One region of the Methylococcus geothermalis genome, then DNA from elsewhere that is predicted to be linked to it. Evidence: predicted binding sites of a transcription regulator. Region 1 holds the regulator's gene; the other holds the start of a gene.
The links. The regulator HrcA, encoded in region 1, represses chaperone genes, less so after heat shock. The targets are predictions, from matches to a motif close to TNTTAGCACTCNNNNNNNNNGAGTGCTAANA.

Region 1 (15,376 bases):
TTCGATCGAGCGCTGGCTTTCCGTATCGAAGGAACGGATCGTTTCGACCTCGTCGTCGAACAGTTCGATGCGGTAAGGCACCTCGCTTCCCATCGGGTAAAGGTCAAGTATCGAACCCCGGATCGCGAACTCGCCGTGCTGGTATACCTGCGATACGCACTGATAGCCGACGCTTTCCAGGGTCTGCCGGGTCTGGTCGATATTCAGGGCGCTGCCGGCGCGTATGGAAAACGTATTGGCCAGGGTGTGGGTCCGCGGGGCCACGCGATGCATCAGGGTGGAAACCGGCGTGATGAGCAGGCCGTGCTGCGTCCTGGATAAGTCGAAGAATGTCCGCAGCCTTTGCGAGGTGATTTCCGGCAGAGGGGAAAAAACGTCGTACGGTAGGATTTCCCAGTCGGGGAACGGAAGTATCGGTATGTCCGTGCCTAGAAACGTCCTCACTTCCTGTTCGATGCGCAAGGCGCCTTGCGCATCGGCGGTAACGACCAGAAACAAGCCCGGCGATGCCTCGAAGGCTGAAGCGATCGCGAGCGAATCGCCGCAGCCATGCAGACCGCTCCAGCAGACGGCCCGATGGTGCAGGGCGGGTAACACCGGTTTCAACAGCGAGGACAGGGAGGGAGGAGGGACGTGTGGTTTCATGCTAGGGGGTTATCGGACGTCTACGACGATATGTCCGCGAAAAAAAAGGCGTATTTTATGGGCTCGGTGTCCTAGAACGCGAGCCTGGGCGCGCGGAAAAGTTTCTGGATTCGAAGCAAGCGCGCGACGATGTCAAATCGGGTTTCTCGGGCCGGTCCGAATTGCCTCCAGTCCCGGGAGGTCGACGGTGCGTTTCGGCTTGGTTCGGCAGCCAGTGTAACTAAACGGCGCCAGGGCCAAAAAGTCGACCTCCAAGGCGGGAATTCGCCCTTCTCGAAGAGGATGGGCTGGCACATATTGTATTGTGTTCTCCGATTTATGTATTATATCGAGGGTGTCAACAATATAGTTTAAGACTTGCTCAGAGAGGTGTTGTCAATGTCACATGATTTTTCGGGTTATACGGTACAGGAATTACAGTCGCTGATCGATGCGGCGACTAAGGCGCTCAAGGACAAACAGGAATCGGAGCGGCGCGAATATCTTCGCCAGATGAATGAACTGGCCTCCAAGGCCGGCGTCAAGTTCCAGATCGTCGAAGACGTTTCGAAAAGTGCAGCCGCGCCGAGTTCCCGCCGGGGCGCCAAAGTGCCCGCAAAATACCAGAACCCGCATAATGCCGCGGAAAAGTGGAGCGGCCGCGGCGTGAAACCGCGTTGGCTGCAGGCTTTGCTCGCGCAAGGCCACGATATCAAGGAATTCGAGATCAAATCCTGATCCCGCTGGCGAAAAGCCGGGGCGAGCGTCGTGCTTGCCCCGGCTTTTTTATGGACCGAGGATGGTTAATCGAGATAGCGCCGCAATAATCCTTCATAACTGTCGATACGGCGATCCCGCAGGAAGGGCCAGATGCGGCGGACGTCTTCGGAGCGTTTGCGGTCGACTTCCACCATCAACAATTCCGCGTCCGCCGAGCTTCCCCGACAGATGAATTCGCCCTGAGGGCCCGCCGCAAAGCTGTTGCCCCAGAACAGGATGCCCGGTGTCTGGCCGCTGGGATCGGGTTCGCTGCCGATGCGGTTGCAGGCAGCCACCGTCAGTCCGTTGGCCACGGCATGGCCCCGCTGCACAGTCACCCAGGCTTCGAGCTGGCGCGCCCGCTCTGCCTCGTCGTCGGCGGGATTCCAGCCGATGGCGGTGGGGTACAGCAAGAGGTCTGCGCCGGCCAGCGCCATCAGACGCGCGGCTTCCGGATACCATTGATCCCAGCAGACCAGTACTCCCAGCCGTCCGATCGAGGTGTCGATTGGCCGAAAGCCGAGATCGCCCGGCGTGAAATAAAATTTCTCGTAGTAGCCGGGGTCGTCCGGTATGTGCATCTTCCGGTATTTGCCGGCCAGGCTGCCGTCGCTGTCCAGCACCACCGCTGTGTTGTGATAGAGGCCGGGCGCCCGCCGCTCGAACAGCGAGGCGACGACCACGATATTCAGCGCCCGCGCCACGGACGCCAGTTCGGCGGTGGTGGGGCCCGGTATGGCTTCCGCGCCGTCGAAGCAGCCGCAGTCCTCGGTCTGGCAGAAATAGGGGCCAAGGTGCAGTTCCGGCAGCATCACCAGATCGGCGCCCTGAGCCTTGGCGCTGCGGATGGCTTCCACGGACTCGGCCAGATTCTGTGTCCGGCCACCGTTGCAGGCTTGCTGTACCAGCGCCAGCTTGAAGGTGGATTTCATGCCCGGGTGACTCCTGCGGCTTCGGGAAATTGCATGCTCATGCAGTGCAGGCTGCCGTATTGGCGGATGAGCGGCGTGCAGCGGATCGGGACGATTTCGCGATCCGGAAAACACGGCGCGAGGCGTTCGAGGGCGAGCGCATCCGCCGGGTCGGCGTAGACGGGGACCAAGACGGCGCCGTTGATGATCAGGAAATTGGCGTAGGTGGCGGGCAGGCGCAGCCCCTCCTCGTCGCGGATCGGTTTCGGAATCGGTAGCGGCACCAGGGTGTAGGGCCGGCCGTCACGCTGCGTCATGGCCTGGAGTTGCCGCTCCATCGCCTTGAGCGGCGAATAGTGCGGATCGGATTCGTCGTCGCAGGCGGTATAGGCGATGGTGTGTTCCGAGCAGAACCTCGCCAGGGTGTCGACGTGGGCGTCGGTGTCGTCGCCTTCAGCCTTGCCGTGATCCAGCCACAGTATCCGGTCGGCCCCCAGCGTCTCGGCCAGGCGGGCCTCGATGTCGGTGCGGCTGCAATCCGGATTGCGGTTGGGGTTGAGCAGGCAATGGCTGGTCGTGAGCAGGGTGCCGAGTCCATCGGTCTCGATACTGCCGCCTTCCAGCACGAAATCTACCGCGACCCGCGGCGTGTGGCCAAAAATGCCGCTCGCAACGAGGCGGGCAGCCAGTGCCGCATCGTCGGCGCATTCGTATTTCCCACCCCAGCCGTTGAAGCGGAAATCCAGCAATTCCACACGACCGTCATTCTGACGGCTCAAAGGGGCGGTATCGCGCACCCAGATGTCGTTGTACGGGATTCGGATGAAAACGGTCCGGTCGGGGTCCGCCGCGGTATTTGCCAGGATTTCGCCGATATGCTGTTCATGGCTCTGGTCCTGGCAGGCGACCAAGAGGGTTTCGCGCGTGCTGACGGCCTCGGCGATGGCGGCATAGGTTTGTTCCACTTCGTCCAGCCAGGGGGCGAAATCGCCGTTGCGGGGCGGCCAGGCGATCAGCACGGCGGACTGTTTTTCCCATTCGGGAAGGAATCGTAGGGAAGTCACGTAAGTCGGAAATAGGGGACTGAACGGCTTACGCCGTGGATTTTTCGGAAACGGATGTCGGGACGAAGCGGCCGCGATCCATACGGTCGCGGCTTTCCAGCCTTGGCGTCGCGCGGTCGGAATCAGAAAAGGACAAGGCCCGGAGCGATCAGTGCGGCTGCGACGACCACTTTCCTGGGTAGGGTCCCGGTAGCGCAGCTTTTCAGTATTTCCACGGTTTCCTGGAGATTCTCCTTGAGTGACCGTGTCGGTTTCGTCTCTTGCGTCGCTTCAGTCATGGGGGCTCCTGGTCGGTGTACGGGTGATCGGGTCGGCTAACCGACGTGGTGATAGTGTCATTCATTCTAAAGCAAAATCCGCCGAAGAATGCGAGATCAGTGCGCCAGCATCAGCATTTCCCGTGCATGGGCCAAAGTCTGTTCCGTGATGCGCAGGCCGCCGAGCATGCGGGCGACCTCGGCAGTGCGTTCGTCCATGTTCAGCGCGCGTACCGTGGACTGGGTCATGCCGTCTGTGGCATGTTTTTCGACCAGGAGATGCTGATGGCCCAGCGCGGCGATCTGGGGGAGGTGGGTCACGCACAGCACCTGGCGGTTGACGCCGAGCGAGCGCAGCTTGATCCCCACCATCTCGGCGACGCCGCCGCCTATGCCCGTATCGACCTCGTCGTAAATCAGGGTTGGCGTCGTCTTTTGCGCGATCGATGCGACTTCGATCGCCAGGCTGATGCGGGAAAGCTCGCCGCCGGAGGCAACCCGCGACAGCGGCCGCGGCGGCAGACCCGGATTGGCGCTGACCAGGAACTCGATCCTGTCCCGCCCGTGGGGCGCGGGCAAAGCCTCCGCATCGGTCTCGAACGCGACGGCGAAGCGCCCGTGCGGCATGCCGAGTTCATGGATCAGCCGCGAGATGTCGGTCTCCAGCGCCTCCGCGGCTTGCTGCCGCTTTTGCGACAGGGCGCGGGCGGCGGTGTCATAGGCGGCCAGCAGGTCGCTTTGTTCGGCAAGAAGGTGCTCGAGCCGTTCTTCGCCGGTCGCAAGGCTACGCAATTCGGTCCGGAGCGTTTCCAGGTGGGCGGGCAGCTCTTCCGGGCGCACCTGGTGCTTGCGCCCGAGCTGGTGAACTTCCGCCAGCCGTCGTTCCAGTGCCGCGAACTTAGCCGGGTCGGGATCGAGGGCGTCCAGGTGATGGCGCAACGCCATCGCCGCTTCTTTGACCTGAATGCGGGCGCTTTCCAGCAGTTCCAGCGTTTCGGCGAATTCCCGCGAGAGCTGGGCGAGTTCGCCGACCGCGTGGGTGGACTGGGCCAGCAGCCCGTTCACGGAATAGTGTTCGTCCTCGTAGAGCAGCTTGAGCTGGGCGTAGCCGATTTCCGAGACCCGGCCGAGATTGGCCAGAAGTTCGTGTTCTTCCGACAGGGCGCGGTAGTCCAGGGCCGGGATGTCGAGCTGTTCCAGTTCGTTCACCTGGTACTGGAGCAGTTCCTGGCGGGCGTTGCGGCGGCTGGCGTCCTGCTGTAGCTGGTCGATCCGGTCGGAAACGTCTTTCCAGCGATCGAAAATCCGTTTCAGTTCCGAGGCCAGTTCACGGGAACCTGCATGTCGGTCCAGCAAGGCTCGCTGCTCGCCGGCCTGCAGCAGGTTCAGATGGGCGTGCTGGCCGTGGATTTCCACCAAGTGCCGGCCCAAGGCCTGGAGGTTCGGCAGGGTCGCGGGGCGGCCGTTGATGAAAGCGCGGGAACGTCCGTCGGCGCTGATGGTCCGGCGGATGAGGCAGATGTCCTCGTCGGCTTCGGCCAGTTCATTATCGAGCAGCCAATCGCGGGCAGACGATGCGTCGTCCAGATCGAAGCACAGGCTGACTTCGCCCCGCTCGGCGCCCGGCCGCACCAGGCCCGAGTCCGCCCGGTCGCCGAGCGCAAGCCCCAGCGCCGTGAGCAGGATCGACTTGCCGGCGCCGGTTTCGCCGGTCAGCACGGTGAAGCCGGACCGGAGATCCAGATCGAGGGCGGACACGACCGCCAGATCCCGTATGCTCAGGCGGGTCAGCATCGTCTAACGGTTGCTCCAGTTGAGCTTGAGCCGCAGGATCTCGAAAAAATCGTAGTCCATGGGATGAAGAATGCGGAACGGCCGCTCCGCCTTGCGAATCGCGATGCTGTCGTCGGCCGCGACTTCGGGGAAAGGGACGTTGTCGCAGCTCACCTGGGCCCGGAACTGCTTGTTCGGCCGGAAGGCGATCTCGACCAGGCTGTCCCCCGAGATGACGATGGGGCGGTTGGACAGGGTATGGGGATTGATCGGCGCCAGCACCATCGCATTGAGCGCGGGATACAGGATCGGCCCGCCGGCCGATAGCGCGTAGGCGGTCGAGCCGGTGGGTGTGGAGACGATCAGTCCGTCGGAGCGCTGCGAATTCAGGAAGACGCCGTCGATGGCGGTTTCGATTTCTATCATGCTGGTCGCGCTGCCGCTATGGATGACCACCTCGTTGACGGCGGCGCCCTGGGCGATGGCTTCACGGTCCCGGATCAGTTGGGCCACCAGAGGGTAGCGCTCCTCGGCCCGGTACGACCCGGTCAATATTTCGTGGAGCTTCCCGACCGCGTCGTTAGGGGAAATATCCACCAGAAAGCCCAGCCGTCCCAGGTTGACGCCAATGAGGGGAACGTCGTGCAGGTAAAGGCTACGCGCGGCTCCCAGCAATGTGCCGTCTCCGCCGACCACCACGGCGATGTCCGCCCGCTGGGCCAGTTCGGGCATGGTGCAGATCTGGGCGGAATGGGGGAAAAGCGTGGCACAGCCTCGCTCCACCAGAATGTCGAGTCCGGAAGTCAGGAGATAGGCATGGATGGCGCCGAGGGTATCCGCTATCCGCGGGGCGTCCGGCTTCCCGATGAGCGCGATGGTGCGAAATTGCGAAAGCATCCGCCTGAACGTCGTGTGGAATCCCGGGGTTGAAGGCCCGAGCATCAAATTATTTAGGATTGGCAAGCCTTAGATCTTCGCCACGAGTTAAAATGCTTGCGATGCGGCGTTGCCCAATGGTAGGACCTTCTTGACACTTAATCTAGGGGTTGCTAGTTTTTGGCACTCGGCGTAATCGAGTGCTAATCCAGCATCTTTCCGGCATACCGTGGCAAGTTTTCCCGAATTGAGCGAGCGAGCCCAGCACCTGTTGAAGGCACTGGTGGAACGGTATATCGGCGAAGGCCAGCCGGTCGGTTCGCGCGTTCTCGCCAAGGATGCCGGTTTGAGCCCGGCGACCATACGCAACGTCATGGCCGATCTCGAGGAACTTGGCTTGATCACCTCGCCGCATACCTCGGCGGGCCGCCTGCCCACCGTGAGCGGCTACCGGCTGTTCGTCGACTCTTTGCTGATCGTGAAGCCCTTGCAGCAGGGCATCGTCGACCAGTTGTGGCTGGACCTCGAGAGCCAGGATAACCCGCGCGATCTGTTGGAAACCGCCTCCAAACTGCTGTCGGAGCTGACCCACATGGCCTGTATCATCTCCATGCCGAGGCGGGAAACCCTGGCGTTCCAGCACATCGAATTTCTGCCGCTGTCGGACCACCGGGTACTGGCCATCCTGGTGACGAGCGATCAGGAAATCCACAACAAGATCATTCACACGCCCCATCGTTTCAGCGCTGCGGAGTTGCAGGCCGCCGCCAATTTCTTCAATGCCGTCTGCATCGGCAAGGACATGGCTTCGGCGCGCGAACATCTGCGCTCCGAATTGCAGAACGAACGTGAGCGCCTGAGCGAGCAACTGTTGCAGGCGGGCGAGATCGCCGAGCAGGCCTTGCTGGAGGGCGCTCGCTCGAAGAAGCCGTTTCTGGTCAGGGGTGAAACCAACCTCATGGATTTCGTCGAGTTGGCCGATGTGGAGCGCCTGCGCGGCCTGTTCGAAGCGTTTCGTCAGAAGGAAAGCATCGTCGGGCTGCTCGATCGCTGCCTCGCCTCCCCCGGCGTGAAAATACTCATTGGCGAAGAGAGTGGCCTCCGGCCGCTGGAGCCCTGCAGCCTGGTGACGGCATCCTATTCGGTCGACAATCGCGTGCTGGGCGTGCTCGGCGTGATCGGGCCGACCCGGATGAAATACGAGCGGGTGATCCCTCTCGTGGACGTCACCGCGAAACTGGTGGGCGCAGCCTTGAATCAGCGGACACGGGCCCCAACTTAATGTTTCCGGAGTTGTGACGGTACCGGGAAGTCCGCCGCCCGCTCCCAAGGAGCCGGGCGGTATCGTTTTTTCCGATCAAAAAAATTTTGAACCCCTATAATTCGGACTATGAGCGAAGAAGAATTGACCAACGGTCCCGGCACAGACGCCCAGCCGGAACTTCTGGAAGTGGAGGCGCCACCTGCCGAAGCGCCTGCCGCGGAGCCCGACCGGGCATTGCTTGAGGCACAGCAGCAGGCGAGTGACAACTGGGAGCGTTTCGTGCGGGCCCAGGCGGAAATGGAAAACCTGCGCCGGCGGATGGAAAAAGACCTCCAGAATGCGCACAAGTACGCCCTGGAAAAATTCGCCAAGGAGTTGTTGCCGGTGATGGACAGCCTGGAACTCGGCATCGCGGCCTCATCGGCCGATACCCCCGATGTCGCCAAGCTCCGGGAAGGAGCTGAGCTGACCTTGAAGCAGTTTCAGAGCGTGTTCGAGAAGTTCGGCATCTTGGCCATCGATCCGGTAGGCGAGAAATTCAATCCGGAACGGCACCAGGCCATGGCTTTGGAACCTGCCGAGTCGGTCGAGCCGAACACCGTGCTCAAGGTATTTCAGAAAGGCTATCTGTTGAACGACCGTCTGCTGCGCCCCGCGCTCGTGGTCGTAGCCCAGGCTTGAAATCCCCTGGATCGGCCTCACATAGCATCTGTCCCTCAGAACAATCACAGATAAACCGGAGAAATCCATGGCAAAAATTATCGGGATCGACCTGGGCACCACCAACTCGTGCGTGGCCATTCTTGAAGGTGGCAAGCCCCGCGTGATCGAGAACGCCGAGGGTGCGCGCACCACGCCGTCGATCGTCGCGTTCAGCACCGACAACGAGGCGCTGGTCGGGCAGTCTGCCAAGCGGCAGGCCATCACCAATCCGAAGAACACCTTGTTCGCGATCAAGCGGCTCATCGGCCGCCGCTTCAAGGACGATGTCGTCCAGAAGGACATCAAGATGGTGCCCTACACCATCGTCGAGGCGGAAAATGGCGATGCCTGGGTGGAGGTCGCGGGCAAGAAGATGGCGCCGCCGGAGATCTCGGCGCGCGTGCTGATGAAGCTCAAGAAGGACGCCGAGGCCTATTTGGGTGAAGAGGTCAAGGAAGCGGTCATCACCGTACCGGCCTATTTCAACGACTCCCAGCGCCAGGCCACCAAGGACGCCGGGCGCATCGCCGGCCTCGACGTCAAGCGCATCATCAACGAGCCGACCGCTGCGGCGCTGGCCTACGGCATGGACAAGCGCCGCGGCGACCAGAAGATCGCGGTCTACGACTTGGGCGGCGGCACCTTCGACATCTCCATCATCGAGATCGCGGAGGTCGATGGCGAGCACCAGTTCGAAGTGCTGTCGACCAACGGTGACACCTTCCTCGGCGGCGAAGACTTCGACCTGCGCATCATCGAATACATCGTGGACGAGTTCCGCAAGGAACAGGGCATCGACCTGCACAACGACCCGCTGGCGCTGCAGCGCCTGAAGGAGGCCGCCGAGAAGGCCAAGATCGAGCTGTCTTCCAGCCAGCAGACCGAAATCAATCTGCCCTACATTACGGCGGATGCGACCGGACCCAAGCACCTCAACATCAAGCTGACCCGGGCCAAGCTGGAAGCGCTGGTGGAGGACCTGATCCTGCGCACCCGCGGTCCCTGCGAAACCGCGCTCAAGGACGCCGGCGTCAAGCCGGGCGACATCGACGAGGTCATCCTGGTCGGCGGTCAGACCCGGATGCCCAAGGTGCAGGATTTCGTGAAGGAAATCTTCGGCAAGGAGCCGCGCAAGGACGTCAACCCGGACGAAGCCGTGGCTGTCGGCGCCGCCATCCAGGCGGGCGTGCTCGGCGGCCAGGTGAAGGATGTGCTGCTGCTGGACGTGACCCCCCTGTCGCTGGGCATCGAGACCCTCGGTGGCGTCATGACCAAGCTGATCGAAAAGAACACCACGATCCCGACCAAGGCGACGCAGGTCTTCTCCACCGCCGAGGACAACCAGACGGCCGTGACCATCCACGTGCTGCAGGGCGAGCGTGAAATGGCCCGAGACAACAAGTCGCTGGGCCGCTTCGACTTGACCGACATCCCGATGGCGCCGCGCGGCGTGCCGCAGATCGAGGTGACCTTCGACATCGACGCCAACGGCATTTTGAACGTTTCCGCCAAGGACAAGGCGACCGGCAAACAGCAGTCCATCATCATCCGCGCCTCCAGCGGCCTGTCCGAGGATGAGATCAAGCGTATGGTGAAGGATGCCGAGTTGCACGCGGAGGAAGACCGCCGCATGCACGAATTGGTCACCGCGCGCAATCACGCCGACGCCATGGTCCATGCCACCAACAAGACCTTGTCCGAACTGGGCGACAAGGTTTCCGGCGAGGAACGGGCGAAGATCGAGGCGGCCTTGAACGATCTGAAAGATGCCATGGGCGGTGATAACAAGGATCTGATCGAGCAGCGGACCAGGACGCTGACCGAGCTTTCCGGCAAGCTGGCCGAACGGCTCTATGCCCAACAGGCCGAGCCGGGCGCCGCGGAAACTCACGGCCATGAAAAAGCCGGTGGCGGTGACGATGTCGTCGACGCCGAGTTCGAAGAAGTCCGCGACGACAAGCGTTAAACCGCGGCAAGCCTTTCCGCCTCTTGTAGGGCGGGGCGGCTCATCCTTTCCCTGCTGATCGGGCCGCCGGCGTCAAGCCGGCGGTTGTGCGTTTATGGCAAAAGAAGACTATTACGAAACGCTCGGGGTTCCGCGCAACGCCAGCGACAGCGACATCAAAAAGGCGTTCCGCCGTCTGGCAATGAAATACCACCCCGATCGGAACAAAGACAATCCCGAGGCCGAGGAGCGTTTCAAGACCGTGAAGGAAGCCTATGATGTGCTGTCCGACCCCAAGAAGCGCTCCGCCTATGATCAGTTCGGCCACGCCGGGATCGATCCGTCGATGGGCGGAGGCGGCGGCTTCGGTTTCACCGGCGATAATTTCAGCGATATTTTCAGCGATGTCTTCGGCGACATCTTCGGCGGCGGCGCAGGTCGGCGCCGCGGCCGCGGACAGCGCGGCGCCGACCTGCGCTACAACCTCGAGCTGACACTGGAAGAGGCCGTGGCCGGCACCGAAACCAAGATCAAGGTGCCGACCTGGGTTTCGTGCTCCGAATGCGGCGGCTCCGGCGCCAAAAAAGGCAGTTCTCCCGTGACCTGCCCGACCTGCCACGGCCAGGGCGCCGTCCGGATGCAGCAGGGCTTCTTCTCCGTCCAGCAGACCTGCCCGACCTGCCGTGGCAGCGGCCGGCATATCGCCGATCCGTGCCGGGTCTGCTATGGCCAGGGCCGCGTGCAGGAAACCAAGACGCTCTCGGTCAAGATCCCGCCCGGCGTGGACACCGGCGACCGCATCCGTCTCTCCGGCGAGGGTGAAGCGGGAGAGGGCGGTGGGCCGCCGGGTGATCTCTACGTCCACATCGGCGTGAAGGAGCATGCGATCTTCACCCGTGACGGCGCCGACCTGTATTGCGAAGTGCCGATCAGTTTCCCCACCGCCTGCCTGGGCGGCGAGCTGGAAGTGCCGACGCTGGACGGGAAGGTGGTGCTCAAGATTCCGCCCGAGACCCAGACGGGGCGGCTGTTCCGGATTCGAAGCAAGGGTGTCAAGCCGGTTCGGGGCGGCGCCGCCGGCGACCTGCTGTGCCGGGTCCGGGTGGAGACGCCGGTGCATCTGAACAAGGAGCAGACCGAGCTGATCAGGCAGCTCGACGAATCCCTGCGCGGCGGCGGCAGCCATCACAGCCCACAGGCTCACGGCTGGCTGGACGGCGTCAAGCAGTTCTTCGATCGTCTGGGACTTTGAGGGAGCAGGCTGAAATCATGGTCATTAGAGCTGGAATAGCCGGTGTCGCGGGACGCATGGGCGGCAATCTCGTGCGTGCCTGTCTGGCCGATCCGGCAGTGGAGCTGACGGCAGCGGTCGCCCGCCCGGGCAGCCCCGCAGTCGGCCGCGACGCCGGCGAACTGGCGGGCCTGTCGACTATCGGTTTGCCCGTGGTCGGCAACCTGAGCGAAGTGTCGGACAGAGTCGATGTGCTGATCGACTTCACTCTGCCGGAAGTCACGCTGGCCCACCTCGAATTCTGCCGCTCGGCCGGAATACGGCTGGTGATCGGGACGACCGGCTTCAGCGCGGCGCAGCGCCAGACCATCGCCGCCGCCGCGGAAGGCATCGGTATCGTGTTTGCGCCCAACATGAGCGTGGGAGTGAATCTGGCGCTCAAGCTGCTGGACATCGCGGCCCATGTGGTAGGCGAGCATTCTGATATCGAGATCGTCGAAGCGCACCATCGCCATAAAATCGACGCGCCCTCCGGAACCGCGCTGCGCATGGGCGAAGTGGTGGCGAAAGCCTTGGGGCGGAACTTGCAGGACTGCGCGATCTACGGCCGCGAAGGCATCACCGGCGCGCGCGACGCCAAGACCATCGGGTTTTCCACCATCCGCGCCGGCGACATCGTCGGCGAGCATACCGTCATGTTCGCCGATGAGGGCGAGCGCATCGAGATCACTCACAAGGCGAGTAGCCGCATGACCTTCGCCAAGGGTGCGGTAAGAGCGGCCATCTGGCTGATGTCCCAAGGAGAAGGCTTGTTCGACATGCAGGATGTGTTGGGGTTGAGGGAATAAACTCCGCACGATAGGGTGTAATAGGATGAAGCATGCCGCGGGGGCTTGTTTTTCCCCGTCAGGCCGCGCCGAGCATCGCAGCTTTCGGCGAGAAAAGCCCGAAGGGGAGCCGCAGGGACGCGGCTCGTCCATCGAGGGGCAGGAGCCCCTTCGATGGACCCTCGCCGAAAGCGAGAAGCGCAGGAGGCTTTCGCGGCCTCCGGGTGGTTTTTCTTTGGTTACTTTCTTTTGTCCGCACAAAAGAAAGTAACCCGACCGTGGGTTCGGATACCCACATTCAATCAGGCCTCGCGCAGCGTTACATCTAGTACTGGTACGCCGGATGGACTCCATCAGGGCGATCTTCTATAATCGAGCGGCTAAAACGCGTCGAATTCCAACAAGCGGGGCATATCTTCGGGTCTGCCCCGTTTTGCACATCTTAAGGTGGCCTTATTGAAAACTCCCGCGCTGCTTGCTCTTGAAGACGGTACCGTGTTTCGCGGCTACGCGATTGGAGCCGAAGGCTCGTCGGTGGGCGAGGTGGTGTTCAATACCTCGATCACTGGCTATCAGGAAATTCTCACCGATCCGTCCTACGCCCGCCAGATCGTCACGTTGACCTATCCGCACGTCGGCAACACCGGCGTCAACGAAGAGGATGCCGAGTCCACCGGCATTTTCGCCAGCGGCCTGGTCATCCGCGACCTGCCGTTGCGGGCCAGCAACTGGCGGAGCCAGATCCGGCTCGACGATTATCTGCGTCAGCGCGGCGTCGTCGGCATCGCCGGCCTGGATACCCGCCGGCTGACTCGCATCCTGCGCGATAAGGGCGCCCAGCGCGGCTGCATCGCGGCCGGCGACGGTCTGGATGCCGATGCCTCGGTGGACATGGCCCGCGGCTTTTCCGGCCTGCAGGGCATGGATCTGGCCCAGGTCGTGACTACGCAGCAGTCCTATGAGTGGGCCGAAGGCACCTGGCGGCTCGGCGCCGAGCCGGTGCATGCCGGTAACGGCGGCTTCCACGTGGTGGCCTACGATTTTGGCGTCAAGCAGAATATCCTGCGTCTGCTCGCGGACCGAGGCTGCCGGGTCACCGTGATGCCTGCCAAGACGCCGGCCTCCGAGGCGCTGGCGCTGAAGCCGGACGGCCTGTTTCTGTCCAATGGCCCGGGCGATCCGGAGCCCTGCGACTATGCCATCGCGGCGATCCGGGCATTTTTGTCCACTGGCATCCCCGTTTTCGGCATCTGCCTGGGGCACCAGTTGCTGGCCCTCGCGGCCGGCGCGCGCACCCTGAAGATGAAATTCGGCCATCACGGCGCCAATCATCCGGTGCAGGACCTGGGCACCGGCCGAGTGGTGATCACCAGCCAGAACCACGGTTTCGCCGTCGAGGAAGCCAGCCTGCCCGAAAATGTGCGGCCGACCCACCGTTCCCTGTTCGACGGCAGTCTCCAGGGCATCGAATTCACCGATCGTTCCGCGTTCGGTTTCCAGGGGCATCCGGAAGCGAGTCCCGGCCCGCACGATCTGTGCGATCTGTTCGACCGCTTCATCGCCGACATGAAAGTCGCCCGCAACCGTCATTAATCGCGTCCTTCGTTCATGCCAAAACGTACCGATATCAAATCGATTCTGCTCCTGGGCGCCGGCCCCATCGTCATCGGCCAGGCCTGCGAGTTCGACTACTCCGGCGCCCAGGCCTGCAAGGCGCTGCGGGAGGAGGGCTATCGGGTCATCCTGGTCAACTCGAATCCGGCGACGATCATGACCGATCCGGAGATGGCCGATGCCACCTACATCGAGCCGATCGATTGGCAGACCGTCGCCCGTATCATCGAAAAGGAGCGGCCGGATGCGCTGCTGCCGACCATGGGCGGCCAGACCGCCCTCAACTGCGCCCTGGACCTCGACCGCGAAGGCGTACTGGAGCGGTTTGGCGTCGAGATGATCGGCGCCAAACGCGAAGCCATCTCCAAGGCCGAGGACCGCGACCAGTTCCGCAAGGCCATGGTCAAGATCGGCCTGTCGGTGCCCAAGTCCGATGTCGCCCACAGTCTGGAGGAGGCGCTGGTGGTGCTGGATACGGTGGGCTATCCCGCCATCATCCGGCCCTCGTTCACCCTGGGCGGGTCCGGCGGCGGCATCGCCTACAACCGCGAGGAGTTCGTGGAAATCTGCGAGCGCGGCCTGGATCTGTCGCCCACCCACGAGTTGCTGATCGAGGAGTCGGTGCTCGGCTGGAAGGAATACGAAATGGAGGTGGTGCGCGACCGGGCCGACAACTGCATCATCGTCTGCTCGATCGAGAATCTCGATCCCATGGGCGTGCATACCGGCGACTCGATCACGGTCGCGCCGGCGCAGACGCTGACCGACAAGGAATACCAGATCATGCGCGACGCGTCCATTGCGGTGCTGCGCGAGATCGGGGTGGATACTGGCGGTTCCAACGTGCAGTTCGCGGTCAACCCGAGAGATGGCCGCCTGATCGTGATCGAGATGAATCCCCGGGTATCGCGCTCGTCGGCTCTGGCTTCCAAGGCCACCGGCTTCCCCATCGCCAAGGTCGCGGCCAAGCTGGCGGTCGGCTATACCCTGGACGAGCTGCGCAACGAGATCACCGGCGGCGCGATGCCGGCTTCGTTCGAGCCGACCATCGATTACGTGGTGACCAAGGTCCCGCGTTTCACCTTCGAGAAGTTCCCGCAGGCGGACGACCGCCTCACCACCCAGATGAAATCGGTGGGCGAGGCCATGGCGATTGGCCGGACTTTCCAGGAGTCGCTGCAGAAGGCTCTGCGTAGCCTGGAGATCGGTGTCGACGGGCTGGTCGGCAAACTGGCCGCCGACAGCGAGGACCGGGTCGAGCGCCTGCAGCGCGAGCTCGGCCATCCGGGCTGCGACCGCCTGTTCTATGTCGCCGACGCCTTCCGGCTGGGCTTGAGCCTGGACGAGATCCACGAGCTGAGTGCCATCGACCCCTGGTTTCTGGCCCAGATCGAGGACCTCATGCTCGAAGAAGCCGCTCTGGCCCGGCGTACGCTCGCTTCGCTGACCGCCGATGAACTGCTGGGACTGAAGCGCAAGGGCTTTTCCGATTCTCGGCTGGCGCGTCTGCTGGATCGCAGCGAGGCGGA
Region 2 (15,376 bases), 1.1 Mb from region 1:
TCCGCCCGGAGGCGTTTTTTTGAGATTGATTAACGGTTTTTTATTTCGAGAGGTTGGCTGTAATGAGCATTACTGCGGGGATGGTGAAGGAGCTGCGTGAACGCACCGGCTCCGGCATGATGGAGTGCAAGAAGGCACTGACGGAAACCGGCGGCGATCTGGACGCCGCGGTCGAGCTGATGAGAAAGCAGGGGCTGGCCAAGGCCGACAAGAAATCCGGCCGCACCGCCGCCGAAGGCCGCGTCTGCGTCAAGGTGAGCGCGGACGGCAAGACCGCGGCGATCGTCGAGGTCAACTGCGAAACCGACTTCGTCGCCAAGGGCGACGATTTCGTCAAGTTCGCCGACGATGTCGCCGCTGCGGCTCTGGTTTCCTCGGCGACGAGCGTCGAAGAATTCCTTGCCGGGCCGATGGCGGACGGCACCCCGGTGGAGCAGGCGCGTCGGGAGATGATCGCCAAGATCGGCGAGAACATCAACGTTCGCCGCTTCGAGCGGCTGAGCAGCCAGGACGGCTGGGTGGCGAGCTATCTGCACGGTACCCGTATCGGTGTGCTGGTCGAGCTGGTCGGCGGCGATGCCGAACTGGGCAAGGACATCGCCATGCATATCGCGGCCAGCAAGCCCTTGTGCTGCGACGAAAAAGGCGTGCCCGCCGAAGTGATCGCCAAGGAAAAGGAAATCTTCAGCGCCCAGGCCCAGGCCAGCGGCAAGCCGGCGAACATCATCGAAAAGATGGTCGAGGGACGGATCGGCAAGTTCCTCGGCGAAATCACCCTGGTAGGCCAGCCGTTCGTCAAGGATCCGGACCAGACCGTGGGCAAGCTGCTGCAGTCCAAGAACGCTTCGGTGGTGCGTTTCGTCCGTTTCGAAGTCGGCGAAGGCATCGAGAAGGAAGCAACCAATTTCGCCGAAGAAGTGATGGCGCAGGTGCGCGCTTCCTGAGGTACCGTCGCCCGGCGCCGTGCTGCGCCGGGCGAGCTTCCGGGCCGGGTGTGGCCCGGATCAGAGTGGATTAACCAGCTTCCGACGAGTTTATGACAGAACCGGTATACAAGCGTATCTTGCTCAAGCTCAGCGGCGAAGCCTTGATGGGAGACCAGGGGGCGGGCATAGACGCCGACATCCTGAAGCGGCTCGCGACGGAAATCGACGAGCTGTGCCGGGCCGGCGTCGAAGTCGGACTGGTCATCGGCGGCGGCAACATCGTCCGCGGCGCCGAAAAAGCCTCCGAAGGACTGGACCGCGTGACCGGCGATCACATGGGGATGCTCGCCACGGTGATCAACGCGCTGGCCATGCAGGATGCCCTTGAGAACCTGGGGCGGCCGGTGCGGGTCATGTCGGCCCTCAAGATCAACCAGGTCTGCGAAGACTACATCCGCCGGCGCGCAGTCCGGCATCTGGAAAAGGGACGGGTCGTGGTGTTCGCCGCGGGGACGGGCAATCCGTTCTTCACCACCGATTCCGCCGCCAGCCTCAGAGCCATCGAGATCGGCGCGGATCTGCTGATCAAGGCGACCAAGGTCGACGGCGTCTATTCGGCCGATCCGCTGAAGGATCCCGAAGCGAAATTCTATTCGCGCCTGACCTACGACGAGGCGCTGGATCAGCGTCTCCATGTCATGGACACGACGGCGCTGGTGCTGTGCCGCGACTATAAGATGCCGCTGCGGGTCATGAACGTTTTTCGCCCGGGTGCGGTGATGCGGCTGATCCGGGGTGAGGATATCGGATCTTTGCTGGTAACGGGGTAATGAACTCATGATCAATGACATACAGAAACGTACCGCCGAGCGGATGCAGAAAAGCATCGAGGCGTTGAAGCATGAATTCGCCAAAATTCGCACCGGACGCGCCCATCCCAGCCTGCTGGAGCATATCCGGGTGTCGTATTACGGCAACGAGGTGCCGCTGACCCAGGTCGCCAACGTGGCCGTGGAAGACGCCCGCAGCCTGGTGGTCACGCCGTGGGAGCGGAACATGGTGCAGGCGATCGAAAAGGCGATCATGACCTCGGACTTGGGACTCAATCCCTCCACCGCCGGCACGGTCATCCGGGTGCCGCTGCCGCCGCTGACCGAGGAGCGCCGCCGCGACCTGATCAAGGTCGTGCGCCATGAAGCCGAGAATGGCCGCGTGGCGATCCGCAACATCCGCCGCGATGCCAACAACGAACTCAAGGCGGCGCTCAAGGAAAAGCTGATTTCCGAGGACGAGGACCGCCGCAGCCAGGAGCAGATTCAGAAAACCACGGACCAGTTCATCAAGGAAGTGGACAAGCTGCTGGAGCAAAAGGAAGCCGACTTGCTTGCTGTTTAATACCCTGCGATCCATGGTTTTCTCGCCGGACAAAGTCAAGCCGGTGGCGGTTGCACCGGAACATGGCGCCGAGACGCGCAGCCTGCCCCGCCATGTCGCCATCGTCATGGACGGCAACGGCCGCTGGGCACAGGAGCGCTATCTGCCCCGCACCGCCGGCCATCGCGCCGGCGTCGGTGCGGTCCGCAAGGTGGTGGAACACTGCGCGAAGCGCGGCGTGGAAGCGCTGACGCTGTTCGCGTTCAGCAGCGAGAACTGGCGGCGGCCCGAGCAGGAAGTCTCCGTGCTGATGGAATTGTTCCTGTCGACGCTGGAACGGGAGACGGAAAAGCTGCACCAGAACGGCGTGCGCCTGCGCATCATCGGTGACCGCACGGCGTTTGCGGAGGCGCTGCGCCAGCGGATGGATGCCGCCGAATCACTGACGCGCGGCAATACCGGCTTGCAACTGGCGATCGCGGCGAATTACGGCGGGCGCTGGGATATCGTCCAGGCGGCCCAGACGCTGGCGGCAAAGGTCGGGCAAGGCGAACTGTCGCCAGACCGGATCACGGCGGATCTGCTGCAGCAGCAGCTCGCCCTGGCCGATCTGCCGGAGCCCGACCTTTTCATCCGTACCGGCGGCGAACGGCGGATCAGCAACTTCCTCCTCTGGCAACTTGCCTATACGGAGCTGTATTTCACGCCCGTGCTGTGGCCGGAATTCGACGAGGAGGCGCTGGATCTCGCGTTCGAGGACTACGCCGGCAGGCAGCGCCGGTTCGGCTACACCGGCGAACAGGTCGCGGGGCAGATGCCCTGACCTCACACCGCCAAGATTTTCCAACTCACCCCATCCGATTCCGCCATGTTCAAAAATCGTTTGATTACGGCACTGGTTCTGGCGCCACTGGTCATTGCGGCCGTTCTGCTGCTTAAGCCCACCCCATTTTCGGTGGTGTGGGGCGGTGTGATTCTCCTGGCCGGCTGGGAATGGGCGGGCGTTTCCGGCATCGACGACCGCGTCGGCCGGATCGCTTTCCTGGTTGCCCTGGGATTGCCCATGGCCATCGCCAGTTTCTGGGCACCCTACACGGTCGACTGGCTGATGTGGCCGGTGGTGGCCTGGTGGTTCGCCGTCGGCATGCTGCTCCGGGCCAAGCCGGACAAGGCGCTGGCGATCCGGTTGCCGGTCGGGCTGAAGCTGGGGCTGGGCTGGTTCATCCTGCTCACCTCCTGGATCCTCTTTATCTGGCTGCGCTTCAATTTCGGCGCCGTGCAGGCGCTGTATCTGCTGGTGCTGATTTCTTTCGCGGACATGGCCGCCTATTTCGTCGGGCGGAGCTGGGGCTTCACCAAGCTGATGCCGGAAATCAGCCCCGGCAAGACAGTCGAGGGGCTGTACGGGGCCTTGGCAGTGTCGGCCGTCCTGGCAGTCGCCGTGGGTCTGTGGTTTAAGCTGGAGCCTTTGACGATCGCCGATTTCGTCATCCTTTCCCTCGTCACCGTCGTGACTTCCGTGGGCGGCGATTTGTTCGAGAGCCTGCTCAAGCGGCAGCGGGGCGTGAAGGACAGCGGTTCGCTGTTGCCCGGTCACGGCGGGGTGCTCGACCGTATCGACGCCTTGCTGGCCTCGGTCGCGGTGTTCTATGCCGGCTCCATGCTGCTCGGCCTGTTCCTGCAGAGCGCGGAGCCGGTGACGATCGAAGTGCCCACCGAAATGGACGGCGCACCGGTTCAGGTCGAACCGATCGAGCCGGAGCCGGATGACAGCGCTTCGGAACACGCACCAGAACCGATGGCACCGGAAGCAGACGAACCGGATGCCACGGATGCCGGGACCGACGAATCGGCGCCGGAAGAATGAACCACGGCGATGGCAGACATCGGGAGAATTCCGTGAAAGGCATATGCATCCTCGGTTCCACCGGCTCGATCGGCGTCAGCACGCTCGATGTGGTGGCGCGCCATCCCGACCGCTACCGCGTCGTGGCGCTGACCGCCAATGGCAACATCGACCGCTTGTTCGAGCAATGCCGCGATCACCGGCCGCGCTATGCGGTGGCGATCCGGGCCGAGGCCGCGGCGGAGCTGCGGGAGCGGCTGGCGGTAGCGGGTCTGGGCGGCATCGAAGTCCTGTCCGGTTCGGCCGCGCTGGAGCAGGTCGCCTCCCTGCCGGAGGTGGACAGCGTGATGGCGGCGATCGTCGGTGCCGCGGGGCTGCTGCCCACGCTGGCGGCGGCGCGGGCCGGCAAGGATGTGCTGCTGGCCAACAAGGAAGCGCTGGTGATGTCCGGTCCGTTGTTCATGGCCGAGGTGGTTCGGGCGGGGGCCCGGTTGCTGCCGATCGACAGCGAGCACAATGCGGTGTTCCAGTGCATGCCGGCGGACTATCGTGCCGGCACCGCCGCCATCGGCGCGCGCCGCATCCTGCTCACCGCTTCCGGAGGGCCGTTCCTGCACACCCCCCTCGCCGAGCTGGAGTCGGTGACGCCGGAGCAGGCCGTGGCGCATCCCAACTGGGTCATGGGCCGCAAGATATCGGTCGATTCGGCCACCATGATGAACAAGGGTTTGGAAGTGATCGAGGCCTGCCTGCTGTTCAACATGAAGCCCGACGACGTACAGGTCGTCGTGCACCGCCAAAGCGTGATCCATTCCATGGTGGACTACGTCGACGGTACGGTGCTGGCCCAGATGGGCACGCCCGACATGCGCATCCCGATCGCCCACGCCCTGGCTTGGCCCGAGCGTTTCGAATCCGGCGCGGAACCTCTCGACCTGTTCGCTGTCCATCAATTGAACTTCGAGCGTCCGGATTTGGCGCGTTTTCCCTGTCTGCGCCTGGCCTACGAGGCAGTGAGGGCGGGCGGCACCGCGCCGGCGATCCTGAATGCGGCGAACGAAGTCGCGGTCGCGGCATTTCTGGACCGACGGCTGGCTTTCACCGGCATACCGCGAGTGATCGAACATTGCATGGCGACCGTTGCGTCCGGAGCGGCGGATGCCATCGAGTCGGTCTTGCAAGCGGACGCGGAAACCCGCAAGGTAGCGGAGACGTACATCACCAACTGTAGGATTTAATGTCGCTCATCCACACGGTTTTCTATTTTCTAGTCGCGCTGGCGCTGCTCATCGCGGTCCACGAGTTCGGCCATTTCTGGGTGGCGCGCAAGCTCGGCGTGAAGGTGCTGCGGTTTTCCCTCGGTTTCGGCACCCCGCTGCTGAGCTGGCGCAGGAAACCGGACGGCACTGAATTCACCCTCGCCGCAATCCCGATCGGCGGCTATGTCCGCATGGTCGACGAGCGGGAAGGTCCGGTCGCTCCCGCCGATCTCCCCTTTGCCTTCAACCGGCAGCGGCTCCCGGTCCGATTCGCCATTGTCGCGGCGGGGCCGATATTCAATTTTCTCCTGGCCGTCCTGCTTTACTGGGGCGTATTCATGGCCGGCGAGACCGGCATGAGGCCGGTGCTCGGCCCGGTGGAAGCCGGCACCTTCGCCGCCGAGGCGGGGTTCGAGCCGGAGGACGAAATCCTCGCCGTCGACGGCAACCCGACGCCAACCTGGGGCCTCGCCATCGGGCGGATTTTCGAGCGGGTCATGGACGAGGGGGTGGTGGAGGTCGACGTCAAGACCAGCGACGGTGGACGGGTGATCCGTACCCTCAACATACCGTCCGACGTGCTCAACACCCCGGAAGTCCTGGGGGATCGGCTCGGCTTCCAGCCCTGGGAGCCTGAGCTGCCGCCTGTGGTGGAGCGGACCGAACCCGGCAGTCCGGCGGAAAAAGCCGGCATGAAAAGCGGCGACCTGCTGCTTTCTGCGGACGGCGTGGCCCTGCGCAGCTGGCGCCAGTGGGTCGATATCGTGCGTGCTCGTCCCGGCCAGAGCATCGGACTGGTGGTCGAGCGCGACGGCGTTCACGTTTCCCTTGAAGTCCGGCCCGAGTCCGTCAACGGGCCGAAAGGTCCGGTCGGAAGGATCGGGGCGGCGGCCCGGATCCCGGACTCGGTGCTCGCCGCGATGGAGGTCGAATACCGCCTGGGCGTGTTGCCGGCCTTGGGGGCGGCGGTGGAGCGCACCGGCGATTACGCCTGGCTCTCGCTCAAGATGATAGGGCGCATGCTCATCGGCAAGGCGACCGTGGAAAACTTGAGCGGTCCCATCAGCATCGCCCAGTACGCAGGGCAGTCCGCCAAGCTGGGTCTGTTGCATTTCGTCAAGTTCCTGGCCTTGATCAGCGTCAGCCTCGGCGTGCTCAACCTGCTGCCGGTCCCGGTGTTGGACGGCGGCCACCTGATGTTCTATCTGATCGAAGCGGTGAAAGGCGGCCCGCTCTCCGAAAAGACCCAGATGCTGGCGCAGCAGATGGGGCTTTTCATCCTGATTGCCTTGATGGCGCTCGCCTTCATGCTCGACATCCAACGGCTGTTTTCCTAAGCTCCCAACTCCTTCCCATCTCCGAGGTATGCCCCGATGAAACCTGCGTTCCGTTCCCTGTTGTCCTTGTTCGCGTTCCTGGTGGTACCCGTCTCGTCCGTCCTGGCGGACGCCCAAGCCGTAGAGGATGCGATCAAGCAGGCATTGCCCGGGGTGAAGCCCGATTCCATCAAGCCCTCGCCGCTGGCCGGCATTGCCGAGGTCATCGTCGGTCCCAAGCTATTCTATGTCTCCGACGACGGCAAGTACCTGATCCAGGGCTCTCTGATCGACCTCAAGAACCGTGAAGACCTCACCGAGCCCAAGCTGGCCAAGGCGCGGATCGGAGCGCTGGAAAAGCTGGGTGAGAAGAACATGATCGTGTTCAAACCGAAGATCGGCAAATACGTGGCCTACGTGTTCACCGATATCGATTGCGGCTACTGCCGCAAGCTCCATTCGGAGATGGACAATTATCTCAAGGAAGGCATCGAGGTCCGTTACCTGTTCTTCCCGCGCGCCGGCGAAGGCTCGGATTCCTGGGACAAGGCTGTCAGCGTGTGGTGCGCCAAGGACCGCAACGCCGCCTTGACCAAGGCCAAGAAGGGCGAGAAGGTGGAAGAAAAATCCTGCGACAACCCCGTGAAGGAGCAGATGGCGCTGGGGACCGCCATCGGCGCCCAGGGCACGCCGATGATCGTGACCGGCGGCGGCAACGTGCTGCCGGGCTATGTTCCGGCCGAGCAGCTTGCCCGCATGCTGAAGCATGAAAAGGACGAAGGCGGCAAGCAGGCCAAGACCCCGTAATTTCCCTTGCCGAGCCCGGCGGCGAACCGCGCCGCCGGGCCGTTTTACAGCGACTGCTTCAGCTCGTACAACAGATTCAATGCCTCGCGCGGGCTGAGTCCGTCGATGTCCAAGGTTTCCAGCCGCCGCACCACGGGGTGCGGCTCCGGCGCCAAAAACAAATCGAGCTGGGTCACCGGCACAGCTTGCTGAAGGGCCGAACGCGCCTGCCGTTCCAGCTGCTCCAGTTTTCGCCGCGCGTTGTCGATCACGGCCCGCGGGACCCCCGCCAGCGCAGCCACCTGCAAGCCGTAGCTCTGGCTCGCCGGCCCTTCCCGGACCGCATGCAGGAACACCACCTTGTCGCCGTGCTCCACGGCATCCAGGTGCACGTTGCCGACCCCGTCACACTCCTCGGCCAGCGCCGTCAGCTCGAAATAATGGGTGGCGAACAGCGTATAGGCTCGCGTCTCGCGCGCCAGGTGCTCGGCGCAGGCCCAGGCCAGCGACAGTCCGTCGAAGGTGCTGGTGCCACGGCCGATCTCATCCATCAGCACCAGGCTTTCCGCCGTGGCGTTGTGCAGGATGTTGGCGGTCTCCGTCATTTCCACCATGAAGGTGGAGCGGCCGCTGGCGAGGTCGTCGGAGGCGCCGATGCGGGTGTAAATGCGGTCGATCGGGCCGATTTCGGCTTCCGTCGCCGGCACGTGGCTGCCGATGTGGGCCAGCAGCACGATCAGCGCGGCTTGGCGCATGTAAGTCGACTTGCCGCCCATGTTCGGCCCGGTGATGACCAGCATGCGCCGGTCCGGGCCGAATTCCAGGTCATTGGGCACGAAAGGCGTGCCGCTGACCTGCTCGACCACCGGATGGCGCCCTTGGACGATGCGGATGCCTGGCGCGCCCACCAGCCTCGGGGCCACCCAATTCAGCCGATCGGCGCGTTCGGCCAGGGTCGCCAACACGTCCAGTTCGGCCAAGCCCGCCGCGCAATCTTGCAGTGCCGGCAGCCAATTCCCCAGGGTTTCCAATAATTCGTCATAGAGCGCCTTCTCGCAAGACAGCGCTCGCTCACGGGCACTCAGTACCTTGTCCTCGAAGGTTTTCAACTCCGGAGTGATGTAGCGCTCGGCGTTTTTCAACGTCTGGCGCCGGCTGTAGTGCACCGGCGCCTTTTCGGCTTGGCTCCGGGGCAGCTCGATGTAGAACCCCTGCACCCGGTTGTAGCCGACCTTCAGCATGCTGAGTCCGGTGCGCTCGCGCTCCTTTGCCTCCAGCTCGACCAGGAAGCGGTCGGCGTTCTCACTCAACTGGCGCAGCTCGTCCAGTTCGGCGTGGTAGCCGTCGGCGATCACGCCGCCGTCGCGGATCAGCATCGGCGGGTTGTCGACGACGGCCCGCTGCAACAGACTGCTCAGCTCGGGCTGATCGACCAGCCGCTGAGCCAGATCGCTCAGCAACGCGCCTTCGATGCCGGAAAGGGTGTCCCGGACCGCCGGCAAGGTCTGCAGGGCCTGGCGCAATGTCGTGAGGTCGCGCGGTCTGGCCGACTTCAGGGCGATGCGGGTTGCGATCCGCTCGATGTCGCCCACGCCGCGTAAAAGTTCGAGCAGGTCTTCGAAACGGTGTTTCTCCAGCAGCTCACCGATCGCCTCCTGGCGTCGTTGGATGATGGCCCGGTCGCGCAAGGGTTGATGCAGCCACCGCCGCAGTAATCTCCCGCCCATGGCCGACCCGGTGCGGTCCAGGATGCCCAGCAGGGTGAATTCGGTGCGGCCGGACGGATGGGAGTCCAGCTCAAGATTGCGCCGGCTGGCGGGGTCCAGGCCGATGTATTCCGCTCCGGTCTCGGCCCGGACGCCGCGGATGTGGGGCAGGGCGCTGCGCTGGGTGTCACGCACGTATTGCAGCAGGCAGCCGGCGGCACCCAGCGCCACGGTCAGATGCTCGCAGCCGAAGCCCGACAGGTCACGGGTGCCGAACTGGTTCAGCAACTGGCGACGCCCGCTTTCCGGGTCGAAATGCCAGGGCGGACGCCGGGTCAGGCCATTGCGTCCGGACAGCCCCTCCGGCAGCGCTTCGTCCTCGCTTACGAGGAGTTCCGCCGGGTTCAGCCGCTCCAGCTCGCTCGTGAGCTGGGCGGCCGACTCAGGCTGCTGCAGGGTGAAACGTCCGCCGGACAGATCCAGCACCGCCAGTCCGAACACCGCGCCGTCGCGAGCGATCGCCGCCAGCAGGTTGTCGCGGCGCTCCTCCAGCAACGCCTCGTCGGTCACCGTGCCCGGCGTCACGATACGCACCACCTTGCGCTCGACCGGTCCCTTCGATGTGGCTGGATCGCCGATCTGCTCACAGATCGCCACCGATTCGCCCAACCGGATCAGCCGAGCCAGATAGCCGTCGACTGCGTGGTAGGGAATTCCCGCCATCGGGATGCGTTCACCGCCCGATTCGCCCCGGCTGGTCAGGGTCAGGTCCAGCAGCTTCGCCGCCCGCCGGGCATCTTCGAAGAACAGCTCGTAGAAATCGCCCATCCGGTAAAACAGTAGCCGGTCCGGGTGCTCCGCCTTGATGCGGAGAAACTGCTGCATCATCGGAGTGTGTCTGGACAGGTCGGCTCGATCGGTCATGGCGTGGAGCTTGAGGTGAGGCAGGACGGACGCCGCCGAAGCGGGTTGAGGCGGCGAATTTTAACCGAATAGTGAAGGCGTGGCCGGCGCAGTGGCACCTAAGGCCGGGTCCATCGTCCCATAGCCCGCTATACTGCGGGAAGACACGAAAGCTCGTGCAGGTGGGCTCACAGGAATCCGGCGTCAAACTCATCATGACTCAGGCAGGCATCAATCACGGCTCGGCGGTGGAGTACTATTTCGACGAGCGTTGCTACATCACCGAGTGGTGGAATTCTCCCGCCGATGACGATGTTTCCATTGCGCAGGCCAGAGTCGAGGCCGGGGTCACCACACGGCTTCACCGGCTCAGGAACGTGACTGAGCGCTACCTGATCCTGCAGGGCGAGGGCAGGGTCGAAATCGGTGCACTGGAGCCCGAGGTCGTCGGGCCAGGGGACGTCGCCGTCATACCGCCCGGTGTTTCCCAGCGAATTGCCAATACCGGGAATACCGACTTGGTGTTTCTTGCGATATGCACGCCGAGATTTACCCCGGAGATTTACGAAGATATCGATGCTGATGGGGATTGACGAGGTCGGTAGCCGGACACCGATCTCGTTCCCCCACCGCCCCTCTTCCCGGCATTCCTGGCCGCAAGTTTCGTGCTGGCGTTAACGCCCGGTCCGCCGTCCCATCCCTAGGAACCCGCGACCCTCGCCGCCCGACATCAGGTGGTACCGTTCCGGCGGATCCGCCCTTGAAAAAAAATCCCCCGGCTCCATATTGCTGGCAGCACTCCCTTGCGAGTGCCAACTGCAGAACCCTGTAAAATTATTGCTGAAATTCAATGCATTATAGAAGGAGTTCCAAGTCATCATGAAAATCCGTCCCTTGTATGACCGTGTTGTGGTTATCCGCCGGGAAGAAGAGAAGACCTCGCCGGGCGGCATCGTGATCCCTGATACCGCGAAGGAAAAGCCGATCAAGGGCGAAGTCGTCGCCGTCGGCAACGGCAAGGTGCTGGAGAACGGCCAAGTGCGCGCCCTGGAAGTGAAACCGGGCGACACGGTCCTGTTCGGCAAATACTCCGGCACCGAAATCAAAGTCGACGGAACGGAATATCTGATACTCCGGGAAGACGACATCATGGGTGTCCTTGAATCCTGATCCTGATTTGCGAAGCCTTTGAACCGAACATTGGAGGAATGAACTGATGGCAGCAAAAGATGTACGTTTTTCGGATGATGCCCGTCACCGCATGCTGGCCGGCGTGAACATCCTGGCAGACGCAGTGAAGCAGACCCTGGGACCAAAGGGGCGCAATGTCGTGCTGGAGAAGAGCTTCGGCGCGCCGGTCGTGACCAAGGATGGCGTTTCCGTCGCCAAGGAAATCGAGCTGAAGGACAGGTTCGAGAACATGGGCGCGCAGATGGTCAAGGAAGTCGCGTCCAAGACTTCCGATGTCGCCGGCGACGGCACCACCACCGCGACCGTGCTGGCCCAGGCCATCGTGCGCGAAGGGCTGAAGTCGGTGGCCGCCGGGTCCAATCCGATGGATATCAAGCGCGGCATCGACCAGGCGGTCGGCGTCGTGGTCGAGGAATTGAAAAAACTGTCCAAGCCCTGCACCGACAGCAAGGCAATCGCCCAGGTTGGCACCATCTCCGCCAATTCCGATGAGAGCATCGGCCAGATCATCGCCCAGGCCATGGACACCGTCGGCAAGGAAGGCGTGATCACGGTGGAGGAGGGCTCGGGCCTGCAGAACGAGCTGGATGTCGTCGAAGGCATGCAGTTCGACCGCGGCTATCTGTCGCCGTACTTCATCAACCAGCAGGACACCATGAGCGTGGAGCTCGAGAATCCTTTCGTTCTGCTGCACGACAAGAAGATCTCCAATATCCGCGATCTGCTGCCCGTGCTGGAGAAAACCGCGAAGTCCGGCCGCTCTCTGCTGATCATCGCCGAGGACGTGGACGGCGAAGCGTTGGCTACCCTGGTGGTCAACAACATGCGCGGCATTTTGAAGGTCTGCGCGGTCAAGGCGCCGGGCTTCGGTGACCGCCGCAAGGCCATGCTGGAAGACATTGCCATCCTGACCGGCGGACAGGTGATTTCCGAGGAACTGGGGCTGAGCCTGGAAAAGGTCGAACTCACCGATCTGGGCCAGGCCAAGAAAATCCAGATCAACAAGGAAAACACCACGATCGTCGACGGCGCCGGCTCCACGGATGCCATCAAGGCCCGCGTCGAGCAGATTCGCAAGCAGATCGAGGATACCACCTCCGACTACGACCGTGAGAAGCTGCAGGAGCGCGTCGCCAAGTTGGCCGGCGGCGTGGCCGTCATCAAGGTGGGCGCGGCGACCGAAGTCGAGATGAAGGAAAAGAAGGCCCGTGTCGAAGATGCACTGCACGCGACCCGGGCGGCCGTCGAGGAAGGCATCGTGCCGGGTGGTGGTGTCGCTCTGATCCGCGCTCAGCAGAACCTGAAAACCTTGCAGGGCAAGAACCACGACCAGACCGTCGGCATCGCCATCCTGCGGCGGGCCATCGAGGAACCGCTGCGCCAGATCGTGGCCAACGCCGGCGAGGAGCCTTCGGTCGTCCTCGCGAAAGTCCAGGAAGGCACCGGGACCTTCGGCTACAACGCCGGCACCGGCGAGTACGGCGACATGATCGAAATGGGCATCCTCGACCCCACCAAGGTTACCCGTTCCGCCCTGCAGAACGCGGCTTCCGTCGCGGGCCTCATGTTGACCACGGAAGCGATGGTCGCGGAAATGCCCAAGAAGGAAAAGGGCGGCATGCCGGCAGGCGGCGGAATGGACGACATGATGTAATCGGCGTCCAGTCTTCGGGACTCTCCTGAGTTCCCGAAGCCGCAAAGAAGCCGGGGATGGCCATCCCCGCGTCAACCCCCGGTTCCGGAGCCGTCATGGCACGGAACCGGGGGTTTCGTTTAAGGACCGGTTTGACCCGGAACTCCAGCGCCGAGGTGCCGGAAAGGCTGATCCAACAGTCCCAGACCGGACGGCGTCCTGACGATACCGGAGACTGGCCGGCGGCGATTCGCTGCCCATCAGCGACAGTCCTCCTCAAAAAGTCCACGGGAGCCCATAAAAGCGCGATCAATCAAAGGCCCGAGTCCATGCTTTGTAGGTTTGCATGCCGCCGGAAAGTATTTTCACCCTGAAGCCTTCTTGCATTAAAACGCGCATCGCGTAGTAGGCGCGTTGCCCGACACCACAGACCAGCCAGATTTCCCTATCCTGCGGCAATTCGTGAAGCCGGTCGCGCAAAATTTCGAGAGGAAGGTTGTGTGCGTTCGGAATGTGGCCACCGGCAAACTCCGCCTCGCTGCGGACGTCCACCAGCAAAGCCGAGGTTTTTGCCAACTCATCCCAATCTGCGAGCGGCAGACTGCCGCGCAAATGGTTGGCGGCGATCATGCCGGCGACATTGACAGGATCCTTGGCGGCGCCGAACTGCGGCGCGTAGCAAAGTTCCAGGTCCTCCAAATCGAACACGGTTGCACCCTGCCTCATGGCCGTAGCGATGACATCGATGCGTCGCGCGACATCCAGTTCGCCTACGGCTTGCGCACCCAGGATCCGACCATCCGTTTTGGAGAACAACAATTTGATGTGAATCGGCTTGGCACCCGGAAAATAAGTCGCATGGTGGCCGGGATGCAGGTAAACCTTTTCGTAATCCATGACGACCCGCCGCAGCGCTTTCTCGCTGGCGCCGGTACAGGCGATCGTCAGACCAAACACTTCGCACACCGCGGTTCCGAGCACCCCCTCGAATTTCAAGGGAGGCGGTGTACTATCGCCGTATTCGAAATGGTGAAGAATAGCGGTGGCCGCGACCCGCCCCTGACGGTTGGCGGGCCCTGCCAAGGGGACCAGTTGCCAATCCCCCGTCACCCGATTTTTTACTTCGACGACGTCACCGACGGCCCAGATGGCGGCATCGTTGGTCCGCATGTACTCATCCACCCGAATCCCGCCAAGGGCGCCCAGTTCCAAGCCGGCGGCCTCCGCCAGCCCTGATTCCGGTCGCACGCCGATTCCCAGGATGACCAGATCGGCGGCGATGGTTTCGCCCTTCGATGTGTGAACGTTCAGTCCATGCTCCGGCTGCTTATCGAAGGACTCGACGCGTTCGCCTAGTCTCAGGCTGACCCCGCGAGTTTTCAGCCGCTCGGCGGCGTAGCCGGCCATTTCCGGATCGAGCGGCGGCAACACTTGGTCGGCCAATTCCAGGAGGGTGACTTGAAGTCCCAGTCCGGCTAGGTTCTCGGCCATTTCGAGGCCGATGAAGCCGCCGCCGACCATGACCGCCCGCTTAGCATGGGAGACCGCAGCCTTGATCTTTCGGCTATCCGGGATGGTGCGTAGTACATGGATGCCGGGCAGGTCGATACCCGGCAGAGACGGCCGGATCGGCTGCGCGCCGGTCGCCAGGACGAGAGCGTCATAGGGCTCTCGTCGCACCGCGCCGGTTCTGAGATCGCGAACTTCGATCTGTCGGGCATGCCGATCGATGCCGGTGACCTCCGTTTCGGTATGGACCTCGATGTTGTAGCGGCGCTTGAACAGCTCGGGGCTTGCTACCAGGAGATCAGTTTCCGATTGGATGACGTCACCCACGAAATAGGGCAAGCCGCAATTGGCGAACGAGACATGGGGGCCGCGTTCGAATACGTGGATCTCGCAGGTTTCGCAAAGGCGGCGCGCCCGTGCCGCACATGTTGCGCCGCCGGCCACGCCGCCGACGATAAGGATGCGTTTTTTCGCTGCATTCATAAGATTGAACCTCCCAAGCCGGCGTATTCGGATATCTGGATCGCGGCTCGGGCTTTTGCCTCTTTCAGATCATTCATTGGGGGGTCTCTCCACGATTGGTGCGGCTGTCTAGTCGCCTAAGGATGCACGAAGCGGATCTTTTGGTTTCAAGTGAGTATGCCTAGGATGATTCGGTCCACGGCCTCATCCGGATCGAGGCCCCGTGCCAGAAGGGTCTCAAATTGTTTCGGATCGACGCTGCCGATAGCCGCCTCATGGGTGACCTTGGCTTGTGGGTGCGAAACGCGAACCTCGGGGATGGCGCTTACTACACCCCGGCCTTTGACGATTTCCAGGCAGTCCACATGGCCTCTGGCGCCGGCGGCATTGCCGTGCATGATGCCGAGGACCTGCGCGCTGGCTTCGTCTTCGACGGCGATTCTCGATTTAATGAGGCCGCGGGCA

Region 2: the regulator HrcA is predicted to act here: its motif matches at 10,904-10,934, upstream of groES (co-chaperone GroES).

The regions. Positions count from the first base shown of each region.
Region 1 is NZ_CP046565.1:1,376,724-1,392,099, forward strand. It holds gene mfd (transcription-repair coupling factor) at 1-645, opposite strand, end outside; gene GNH96_RS06685 (H-NS histone family protein) at 1,003-1,362, shown strand; gene GNH96_RS06690 (carbon-nitrogen hydrolase) at 1,428-2,315, opposite strand; gene GNH96_RS06695 (agmatine deiminase family protein) at 2,312-3,358, opposite strand; gene recN (DNA repair protein RecN) at 3,733-5,409, opposite strand; gene GNH96_RS06705 (NAD(+) kinase) at 5,413-6,285, opposite strand; gene hrcA (heat-inducible transcriptional repressor HrcA) at 6,494-7,546, shown strand; gene grpE (nucleotide exchange factor GrpE) at 7,655-8,209, shown strand; gene dnaK (molecular chaperone DnaK) at 8,277-10,196, shown strand; gene dnaJ (molecular chaperone DnaJ) at 10,291-11,427, shown strand; gene dapB (4-hydroxy-tetrahydrodipicolinate reductase) at 11,445-12,254, shown strand; gene carA (glutamine-hydrolyzing carbamoyl-phosphate synthase small subunit) at 12,690-13,826, shown strand; gene carB (carbamoyl-phosphate synthase large subunit) at 13,842-15,376, shown strand, end outside.
Region 2 is NZ_CP046565.1:2,481,857-2,497,232, reverse strand. It holds gene tsf (translation elongation factor Ts) at 63-944, shown strand; gene pyrH (UMP kinase) at 1,037-1,756, shown strand; gene frr (ribosome recycling factor) at 1,764-2,321, shown strand; gene GNH96_RS11580 (isoprenyl transferase) at 2,335-3,123, shown strand; gene GNH96_RS11575 (phosphatidate cytidylyltransferase) at 3,169-4,167, shown strand; gene ispC (1-deoxy-D-xylulose-5-phosphate reductoisomerase) at 4,200-5,384, shown strand; gene rseP (RIP metalloprotease RseP) at 5,384-6,742, shown strand; gene GNH96_RS11560 (DsbC family protein) at 6,779-7,528, shown strand; gene mutS (DNA mismatch repair protein MutS) at 7,573-10,137, opposite strand; gene GNH96_RS11550 (cupin domain-containing protein) at 10,332-10,709, shown strand; gene groES (co-chaperone GroES) at 10,996-11,286, shown strand; gene groL (chaperonin GroEL) at 11,333-12,961, shown strand; gene GNH96_RS11535 (FAD-dependent oxidoreductase) at 13,250-14,893, opposite strand; gene GNH96_RS11530 (SufB/SufD family protein) at 15,079-15,376, opposite strand, start outside.